DNA from 3 places in the Stenotrophomonas sp. YJH_SMC_80 genome. Region 3 is predicted to be linked to each of the others. Evidence: predicted binding sites of a transcription regulator. Region 3 holds the regulator's gene; each other region holds the start of a gene.
What was found. Region 3 encodes FliA, which starts transcription of late flagellar genes. Its sites were predicted from a motif close to TAAAGTTTNNCNNNCNNNGGCCGATAA; they were not measured.
Positions count from the first base shown of each region.

Region 1 (3,271 bases), on a different contig from region 3:
GGTTCGATGCCCTGCGCCGGCCGCGTGCGGAAGACCCGCGCGCGGCCCTGGTGGCGCCGATCGAGCAGGCGTTGCGTGCGCTGGGCTGGGTAGTGGGCGAGGTGGGGCCACCGCGTGCGGTGACCTCGGCCTTCGGCAGCGACGATGGCATGCCGTTCGAGCAGTGGCTTGCGCAGGTATTCCTGCCGCGCCTCTACGAGGCGCGCGCGGCCGGGCAGTGGCCGCCGCGCAGCGATGTGGCCGTGGCGGCCTGGCGCAATCTTGATGGCCAGCCTGGCGTCGAATCGTTGCTGCGCCTGCTGGCACAGCTGGATGAACGGATCAACCAAGGCATCCACGCCGGGCGTGGATAAGCCGACCAAGGTCGGCATCTACCAGAAGCACGCGTGCGCTGAAGCGCCGCGCAGGAGAGCACCATGGAACGCATTGAACACCGCGCCTGTTTCGGCGGCTGGCAGGACGTCTACCGCCATCATTCGACCACGCTGGGCTGCGACATGCAGTTCGCCGTGTACCTGCCACCGCAGGCGGAAACACAGAAGCTGCCGGTGCTGTACTGGCTGAGCGGCCTGACCTGCACCGAGCAGAATTTCATCACCAAGGCCGGCGCGCAGCGTTATGTGGCCGAGCACGGTGTGCTCATCGTCGCGCCCGACACCAGCCCGCGCGGTGATGACGTGGCCGATGCCGAGGGCTACGACCTGGGCAAGGGGGCAGGGTTCTACCTCAATGCCACCCGCGCACCGTGGGCGAAGCACTACCGCATGCATGACTACGTGGCGCAGGAGCTGCCGGCGCTGATCGAGGCGAACTTCGCGGTGACCGACGCGCGCGCGATCAGTGGCCATTCGATGGGCGGCCATGGCGCGCTGGTGATCGCGCTGCGCAACCCCGGGCGCTATCGCAGCGTGTCGGCGTTTTCGCCGATCGTCGCGCCCAGCCACGTGCCGTGGGGGCAGAAGGCCTTCCATGCCTATCTGGGCGACAACCCGGCCGACTGGGCGCAATGGGATGCCTGCGAGCTGATCGCTATGGCTGACGAGCGCCTGCCGCTGCTGGTCGACCAGGGCGAGGCGGACGAGTTCCTGCAGACCCAGCTGCAGCCGCAGCGCCTGCAGCAGGCCTGCGATGCCGCCGGCCATCCGCTGACCCTGCGCCTGCAGCCCGGCTACGACCACAGCTACTACTTCATCGCCAGCTTCATCGGCGAGCACATCGCCCACCACGCCCGCGCCCTGCAGGGCTGAGGGCTTTCCGGTAGCGCCGGCCGCTGGCCGGCAACCTGCAGCCCTGTGATTCATTGGGTTTGCCGGCCAGCGGCCGGCACTACCATCGCGGTGCACTCGGAGTGTCGTTTTGCCGCAGTGGATCACGCCGCTGTGGCGTGCCGGCGCGCTATCGTGCGCGTAGACGGCCTTGCGGATCGGGGGGATGCATGCCGGTAGTGCTGGCGCTGCTGTATGTGCTGTGCCATGGCCTGGTGCTGGCCCTGTGGCCTGGCCCCGCCGGGGTCGGCTCCTTCGTTTTCCTGACCGGCGCCCCGTTGCTGGCGGCGGCCGCCTGCCTGTGGCGGGCCCGCCGCGACCGCGCGGCACTGGGGTGGCGCGCCACGGCATTGGCACTGCTGCTGTGGGCCGGCGGCATGGCGTTCAACATGATCGACGCGCTGGGCGCCGGGCGTGCCGATTTCACCCCGCGCGCAAGCCTGTTCCTGTACGTGCTGTATGGCGTGCCCCTGGTGTTCATCCTGGCCCGGGCACGCCGCGAGCGCCTGAGCATCAGCCTGATCGACGCGGCGATGGCGGCGCTGCTTGGCGTGCTGTTCTTCGTGCATGCGCAGTCGTTCGCCGCCCGCGTGGACATCGACGACCACGCATTGTCCAACATGCAACGCATGTTCGATATCCAGAACCTGTGTATCGCCGCGTTCGCCGTGGTGCGATGGCTGGCCGGCGACGTGCCCGAACGGCGCAGGTTCTTCCGCGCACTGGCGCTGTACGCACTGGCCTATCTGCTGGTGGCCTACTACATCAACCACTACACCTCCGATGATGCATTCGGTGCGTTCAACGATCTGCTGATCGACGTACCTTTTCTGCTGATCGCCTGCCTGGCGCTGGACACGAGGCCGGACACAGGCACCACGGCACACCCGCGGCTGGCGAGGACGGTGCAGGCCGCCGGTCCGATCATCCTGCCATTGCTGCTGCTGGTGGTCGGCACGCTGGTGGTCGATCATGCGCGGCCGTTGGCCGTTGCCGGCTTCGTCGTAGCCACCCTTGGCTTCGGCCTGCGCAGCGTCCTGCTGCAGACCGATCTTCTGGAACGCCAGGCAGCACTGGATCAACTGGCGCGGCAGGATGGCCTGACCGGCGTGGCCAACCGCCGCGAGTTCGACGCACGGCTGACGTCCGAGTGGAATCGCGCACGGCGCAGCGGCACCGAGCTGGGCCTGCTGCTGGTGGATATCGACCACTTCAAGGCCTTCAACGACCAGCACGGCCATCCGGCCGGTGATCGTTGCCTGCAGGCGGTGGCCGGGGTGCTGAAGGCCATAGCCGGTCGCGGTGGTGACAGCGTTGCGCGTTATGGCGGTGAAGAGTTCGCCGTCATCGTGCCCGGAAGCCCGTTGTCGGGCGTGCTGGCGCTGGCCGAGCGGCTGCGCGAAGCGGTCGAAGCGCTGCCATTGCCGGAGGGCCCGGTCAGCATCAGCGTCGGCGTGGGTTACCTGCATCCGCCGGCTCTGGCCAGTGCCGATCAGTTGCTGGCAGACGCCGATGCCGGCCTGTATGCCGCCAAGCGGGCTGGCCGCAACCAGGTGATCCTGCATGCGCACGTGCTGGATGACGAGGGCAGCACGCACGGAACGATGGACTGCTGAGCAGCTCTCTGCATGCGATCACACGGGGGGCGCGACGGCTTATCGCTGCCGCAACCAGCCGGTCGGATCGAGCAGCCTCAGCCCGACCGGTGACAACGAGCGCTGCCGCAACGGCAGGTTTGCCGCCTGCACGGCCATCGCACAGCGTGCCAGTTGCCGGCGCAACGGTGCCAGCGTGTCGTCTTCGCGGGGCCGCGCATGCCGCCATTGTGCGATGCGCAGCAGGCAGGCCAGCAGGTCCAATTCGCTGGCGGCAATGAAGGGAGAGCCGGCCGGCAGCAGATCGATCGGAGCGGCGGGGGTGGCCAGCAGCGGCAGCAGGCCGATGAAGGCGTCGCATCCCTCCTGGCCAAGCCCGAGTCCGCTCAGCTGGGCAAGGCCATCGGCCTG
Region 1 is NZ_JCAFVP010000001.1:54,115-57,385, forward strand. It holds gene AC5P99_RS00250 (YqcC family protein) at 1-353, shown strand, start outside; gene fghA (S-formylglutathione hydrolase) at 417-1,247, shown strand; gene AC5P99_RS00260 (GGDEF domain-containing protein) at 1,436-2,881, shown strand; gene AC5P99_RS00265 (hypothetical protein) at 2,921-3,271, opposite strand, start outside.
Region 1: AC5P99_RS00260 (GGDEF domain-containing protein) is a predicted target of FliA. The motif match lies at 1,301-1,327, and genes of this name have one in related genera.

Region 2 (3,271 bases), on a different contig from region 3:
GAACAGTTTTTCCACCGTGCCATCGGCCACTGCCAGCACCGGCGTACCGGCGGTGGCCATGATGTCGATGGCATCGTGCACGCGGCCTTCGCTACGCGCATCGGTGAACGTGTCGCGCAGCTGGGAGGCCAGGACGCCCTGTACCGGCAGCAGCAGACCCGACGGCGCATCCGCAGTCCGCGCGGCTGACGGTGCGGTGGCGGCGGGGGCAGGGGCCGTGTCGAGCGGCGCTACCGATCCCTTGGCCGGCGCCACAGCGGCTGCCGGTTGTGCTTCCGGCAGCGAGGCGGCTACCGGCTCGCCTGGATCGCGGCGCAGCCACCAGCCGGCCCCCAGTCCCAGCAGCACGCCCAGCACGATCAGCTGCGAAAGACGCATCGGCTCACTCCTGCATCACCACGGGGACGGAGGTATCCACCGCATCGGCCACGCGCAGCGCATCCCAGTTGGTCATGCGCACGCAACCATGTGACTCGGTCTTGCCGACATGGCCGGGCTCGGGCGTGCCATGCAGGCCGTAGTGTGGCTTGGACAGGTCGATCCAGACCCGGCCGACTGGATTGTTCGGGCCCGGCGGCAGTGTCGCCTTCTTTTCGCCCTTGCGCGCATCCCAGAACAGCTTGGGGTTGTAGTGGAACGGCGGGTCGCGATACACGCCCAGGATCTTCCATTCGCCGATCGGCAGCGGATCATGCTGGCTGCCGGAGGAAACCGGCACCTGAGCGATCACCTTGCCTTGCGCATCCAGCAACTGCAGGCTGGAATCGGACTTGTCGACGACCACCTTGGCCGCCTTCGGTAGCGGCGATGGTGCGATATTGGGCACCTGGATGCGGTTGCCCGCCTTGCTCAGATCCACGCCCGGATTGAGCAGCTTCAACAGCTCAGGGGATGCGTGGAAGCGTTCGCCCAGCGACTCTTCGACGTTGTTGAAGCCCAGCGATTTCAGTTTGGCCTGTGCGGCGGGGCCCTTCGGCACCGCCTGGAACGGCCCGGCGACATCCTCGCTGGTCAGCGTGTAGCTGGCCAGGGGGGTGACCGTATCAGCCTGCAGGGCCTGCCAGGTCGCGTCGTCCAGTTCACCGGTGACGGTCAGGCCGTGCGCCGCCTGGAAACCCGACACCGCGCGCCGCTGGTTGCTGCCCACTTCACCGTCGATCTGGCCGGGCGAGAAATTCGCGCGATCCAGCAGCACCTGGGCATGCAGGGCGGAACGTGCTGCGGTGTCCGGTCCGGCCTTCTCGGCGATGGGGGCGGGCAGTCCAGGCGGCGGTGCCTGCGCGAACGCCGGCGATGCCAGCAGCGAGAGAGCGAGCAGGGTGGATCGGTACACGGGTAATGGCATTGGGAACTCCAGCAGATGACGCCACCACCTTGCCTGCAGGCCGCGCCGAGCCGCCGTGAAAGAGATCTGACGTCTGCATGAGCAGTCGGGTCGTTGCGCCACCGTCCCCGCGCGGGTGCCGCCGGCCAAGGGCTCACCAAGGTGAATGGTGCCCCACGCCATTGGCGGTTGGCGATCAAGATTGCCTGGCGGGCCGCCGATAACGCCACATCCCCCCGTTTTGGATGTACCGATGAACTACTTGAGGAATGTCAGGGTTGCCTGGCGTCTTGGGCTGGGCTTTGGCCTGTTGCTGCTGTTGGTTGCGGCCGTGGTGGCCACCGGCGCCACCGCCAGTGTCGTGCAGAAGCGCGCGATGCAGCAGGTGGTCGATGTCAGCGTGGCCAAGGTGCGCCTGCTCTCGCAGATGCTCGATGCCAACAACCAGATGATGGTCGTTCGCCGCGAGATGCTGATCCGCCAGGGCGATGACCGTGGCCATGATGAGCAGCGCATCGCCGATCTGGTCAAGCGCTATGAGGCCAGTTGGACCGCCTACCAGGCGCTGCCCAGCGACGCCGAGGGCAAGGCCATTGCCGAAACCATCGCCGCCAAGCGTGCCATCGCGCGTCCGCTCAACAAGCAGACCAGCGAACTGATGGAGCAGGGCGACTACCCGGGCGCCGTGGCGCTGACCCTGGGCCCGGTGCAGGAAGCCGCCAACGGCTGGAACAAGGCGCTGTCCGATGGCGTGGACTTCGAAGAGAAGGAAAGCCGTGAGGCGGCCGCCGAGGCGATCCGCCTGGGCGAGCGCAGCCTGCTGCAGTTGCTGGTGCTGGGCGGCGTCGCGCTGCTGGTGGGCATCGCCGCCTCGGTGATGATCGGGCGCAGCCTGACCGGCCCGCTGGCCCGCGCGGTGAACCTGGCCGAGCGCCTGTCCAAGGGCCAGCTGGATCAGGAGTTCCGCCTCGGCGGCCGTGACGAACTGACCCAGCTGGGCGAGGCGATGGCCAGCGTGCGCCAGAGTGTGCAGGCGGCGATCGGCGCGCAGCTGCAGATGGCCGAACAGCACGAGGCGGGTGCGATCCGCTACCGCATGGACGCCAGCGCCTTCCCCGGTGATTTCGGCCGCATGGTGCAGGCCACCAACAGCCTGGTCGAATCACACGTGCAGGTGGAACTGCTGATGGCCGAAGTGATGCAGCGTTACGCCATCGGTGACCTCAGCCGCGACCTGCCGGACTACCCGGGCGAGAAGGGGACGCTGACCCGCACTCTGGCCGCAGTGAAGCAGAGCCTGATGGCGATCAACGCGCAGATCGATGCACTGGCCCGGGCCGCGCGCGCCGGTGATTTCAGCATGCGTGGCGATGCTGCTGCGTTCCAGTTCCAGTTCAAGGCGATGGTCGAGCACCTCAACGGCATGATGGCCAGTTCGCAGGCCAGCATCGCTGATGTCTCCGATGTGCTGCGTGCGATCTCGCACGGCGACCTGACTGCACGCATGGACGGCGAGTACGACGGTGTATTCGCCCGCATGCGTGACGACGCCAACACCACCACCGCGCAGCTGACCGGCATCGTACGTGGCATCCAGGTGGCCGCCGACAGCATCAACAACGCGGCGCAGGAACTGGCCGCCGGCAACAACGACCTGTCGCGCCGCACCGAGCAGCAGGCCGCCAACCTGGAAGAAGCCGCCGCATCGATGGAGGAACTGACCTCGACTGTGCGCCAGAATGCCGAGCTCGCTCGTCAGGCCGACAGTGAAGCGCACGCCGCCGGTGCCGCCGTACGCGAAACCGAGCAGGCGATGGCGCAGATGGCGTCGGTGATGGGTGAGATCGATCAGTCCTCGGCACGCATCTCGGAAATCTCCACCGTGATCGACGGCATCGCGTTCCAGACCAACATCCTGGCGCTGAATGCTGCGGTTGAAGCCGCGCG
Region 2 is NZ_JCAFVP010000001.1:491,113-494,383, forward strand. It holds gene AC5P99_RS02110 (M23 family metallopeptidase) at 1-378, opposite strand, end outside; gene AC5P99_RS02115 (L,D-transpeptidase family protein) at 383-1,345, opposite strand; gene AC5P99_RS02120 (methyl-accepting chemotaxis protein) at 1,578-3,271, shown strand, end outside.
Region 2: AC5P99_RS02120 (methyl-accepting chemotaxis protein) is a predicted target of FliA. The motif match lies at 1,522-1,548, and genes of this name have one in related genera.

Region 3 (3,271 bases):
AATGTGTCCGCCAACCTGGCGGTGGCACTGGCCGGCATGGGCAAGCGCACGCTGCTGCTGGACGCCGACCTGGGCCTGGCCAACATCGACGTGATCCTGGGGCTGAACCCGACCTTCACGCTGGCCGACCTGGTCGCCGGCCGCTGCTCGCTGGACGACGTCATCGTCGAAGGCCCGAACGGCGTGCTGGTGGTGCCGGCCGCGTCCGGCCGCCGGCACATGGCCGAGCTGGCCCCGGCCGAGCACGTCGGCCTGGTCAACGTGTTCTCCGAGCTGGAACGCGAACTGGACATCATGGTGGTGGACACCGCCGCCGGCATCACCGACGGCGTGCTGACCTTCTGCCAGGCCGCGCAGGACACCGTGGTGGTGGTCTGTGACGAGCCGGCCTCGATCACCGACGCCTACGCGCTGATCAAGGTGCTGTCGCGCGAACGCGGCGTGGACCGCATCCAGGTAGTGGCCAACATGGTGCGCGACCCCAACGAGGGCCGCGTGCTGTACGAAAAGCTGACCCGCGTCTGCGAGAAGTTCCTCGCCGATGTCTCGCTGAACTACCTGGGCTGCGTGCCGCAGGACGACTGGCTGCGCCTGTCGGTGCAGCGCCAGCAGCCGGTGGTGAAGGCCTACCCGTCCAGCCCGGCCGCGCTGGCGATCACCGAGATCGCGCGTCGCACCGCACGCTGGCAGGCGCCGACCGAACCGCGTGGCGGCGTCGAGTTCTTCCTCGAGCGCATCCTCAAGCAGCGCGGGGTGGCCGCATGAAAGGCGCAGCCCAGTACAGGGAAGTCCAGCGCTCGGCGGCCAACGAGGTCATCGCCCAGCATTCGGACCTGGTGCGGCGCATCGCCCACCACCTGGCCGCGCGGTTGCCGGCCAGCGTTGAAGTGGACGACCTGATCCAGGCCGGCATGATGGGCCTGATCGAAGCGTCGCGCAGCTACGACGCCGACCAGGGCGCCTCGTTCGAGACCTATGCCTCGATCCGCATCCGCGGTTCGATGATCGACGAGATCCGCCGTGGCGACTGGGTGCCGCGCTCGGTGCACCGCCGTGCCCGCGATGCCGCCGCCACCATCCGCCGCCTGGAACAGAGCAGCGGCCGCGCCGCCAGCGCCACCGAGGTGGCCGCCGCGATGGAGATGCCGCTGCCCGAATACCTGCGGTTGATGGAGGACGCCGCACGTGGCCAGGTGCTGAGCCTGGAGTCGCGCATCGAGGACCAGGGCGAGCTGGACACCGTCGCCCAGGGCGGCCCGACCCCGCAGCAGGTGCTGGAGCGTGGTGAATTCGGCCGTGAGCTGGGCAAGGCCATCGGCCACCTGCCCGAGCGCGAACAGCTGGTGCTCTCGCTCTACTACGAGCAGGAACTGAACCTGAAGGAGATCGGCGCGGTGCTCGGCGTGAGCGAGTCGCGGGTCTGCCAGATCCACGGCCAGGCGGTGCTGCGCCTGCGTGGCCGGCTCAAGATTTTCGAGGCGGCGGACGCCGGCCTGGAAGAATGAACATGCCCGAGGCGGCTGCCCCCGGCCGCCCGGAATGAACAACAAAGGAACTCTGCTTTGAACAAGAACATGCGCATCCTGATCGTCGATGACTTCTCGACCATGCGTCGGATCGTCAAGAACCTGCTGGGCGATCTGGGCTTCACCAATACCGCCGAAGCCGAGGACGGGCATGCCGCGCTGTCGCTGCTGCAGAGCCAGCCGTTCGATTTCGTGGTCACCGACTGGAACATGCCGGTGATGACCGGCATCGAGCTGCTGAAGGCGATCCGTGCCGATGCCAAGCTGAAGACACTGCCAGTGCTGATGGTCACCGCCGAAGCCAAGCGCGAACAGATCATCGAAGCCGCCCAGAACGGCGTGAACGGCTACATCATCAAGCCGTTCACTGCGCAGACGCTGGAAGAGAAGCTCGGCAAGATCTTCGAACGCCTGGCGGCCAGCGCCTGATGGATACCACGGTCGACAAGAGCGCCCTCGCCCTGCGCCTGCAGGAAGCCCTGGACGCACTCGAGTCCGGTGACGAGGCCGCCTGGCGGCAGCGCATCGACGGACTGGTCGCGCTGCGTACGCAGCCGATGATGAGCGGCCTCTCGCGGCTGGCCCGCGAGCTGGGGCAGGCACTGGGTGAGCTGCCGACCGTGCCCAGCGAGGCCGGTGAGCTGGACGACGCCTGCGCACGCCTGGACCACGTGGTGGCCATGACCGAACAGGCCACGCACCGCACCCTGGACCTGGCCGAGGAATGCCGCAGCCTGACCGAACAGCTGCGTGCTGAAGGCCTGCAGCCGGGCCAGGACGCGCAGCTCGAGCGCATCCGCCACAACCTGACCGAGATCGCCCTGACCCAGAGCTACCAGGACCTGACCGGGCAGATCATCCGTCGCGTGGTCGGCATCGTCCGCCGCGTGCACGAGGGCTTCGGCGCACTCGGCCTGCCGCCGGAACAGCATCGCACCGACCCGGAACTGGCCGGGCCGGCACTGAAGGGACTGGACCGCCACGCGGTCTCGCAGAACGACGCCGACGACCTGTTGTCGGATTTGGGGCTGTAAGCATGAGCGCGGTATCCGACGACATCACTGCCGATTTCATCATCGAGGCACAGGAAATCCTGGATCGCCTGGGCGAACAGCTGGTGTCGCTGGAGCAGGCACCGCAGGACACCGAGCAGCTCAACGCGGTGTTCCGTGGATACCACACGCTCAAGGGCGGTGCCGGCTTCCTTGGCGTCACCGCGATGGTCGAACTGTGCCACGCCGCTGAAGAGGCCCTGGGCATCGCGCGTGCCGGGCAGGCGGTGCTGCAGGCCCACCACTTCGACGCCGCCCAGCAATCGCTGGACTACCTGCAGTCGATGCTGGACGCCGTGTCCTCCGGCACCGAGCCAGGCTATGCGCCGCCGGACCTGATCGCGCAGTTCGACATGAACGGTGGCACTGCCGCGCCGGTCGCTGCGGCCGCGCCTGCGGCAGCCGGCAGCGACCTGATCACCGACGACGAATTCGAGGCCCTGCTCGACCAGCTGCATGGCGGCAACGCACCGACCGCGGTCGCGCCGCCCAGGAAGGCCGACGACGGCCTGATCAGCGAAGACGAGTTCGAAGCGCTGCTGGACCAGCTGCACGGCGGCGCTGCGCCAGGCGCGAAGCCTGCTGCCACCGTCGCGGCGGCACCTGCCGCTGCACCGCGCCCGGCGCCCGTACCGGCGCCCGCCGCCAAGCCGGCGGCCAAGCCGATGGCCGAGGCCGAGCACACCGTGCGCG
Region 3 is NZ_JCAFVP010000022.1:31,547-34,817, forward strand. It holds gene AC5P99_RS20415 (MinD/ParA family ATP-binding protein) at 1-765, shown strand, start outside; gene AC5P99_RS20420 (RNA polymerase sigma factor FliA) at 762-1,505, shown strand; gene cheY (chemotaxis response regulator CheY) at 1,563-1,955, shown strand; gene AC5P99_RS20430 (protein phosphatase CheZ) at 1,955-2,560, shown strand; gene AC5P99_RS20435 (chemotaxis protein CheA) at 2,563-3,271, shown strand, end outside.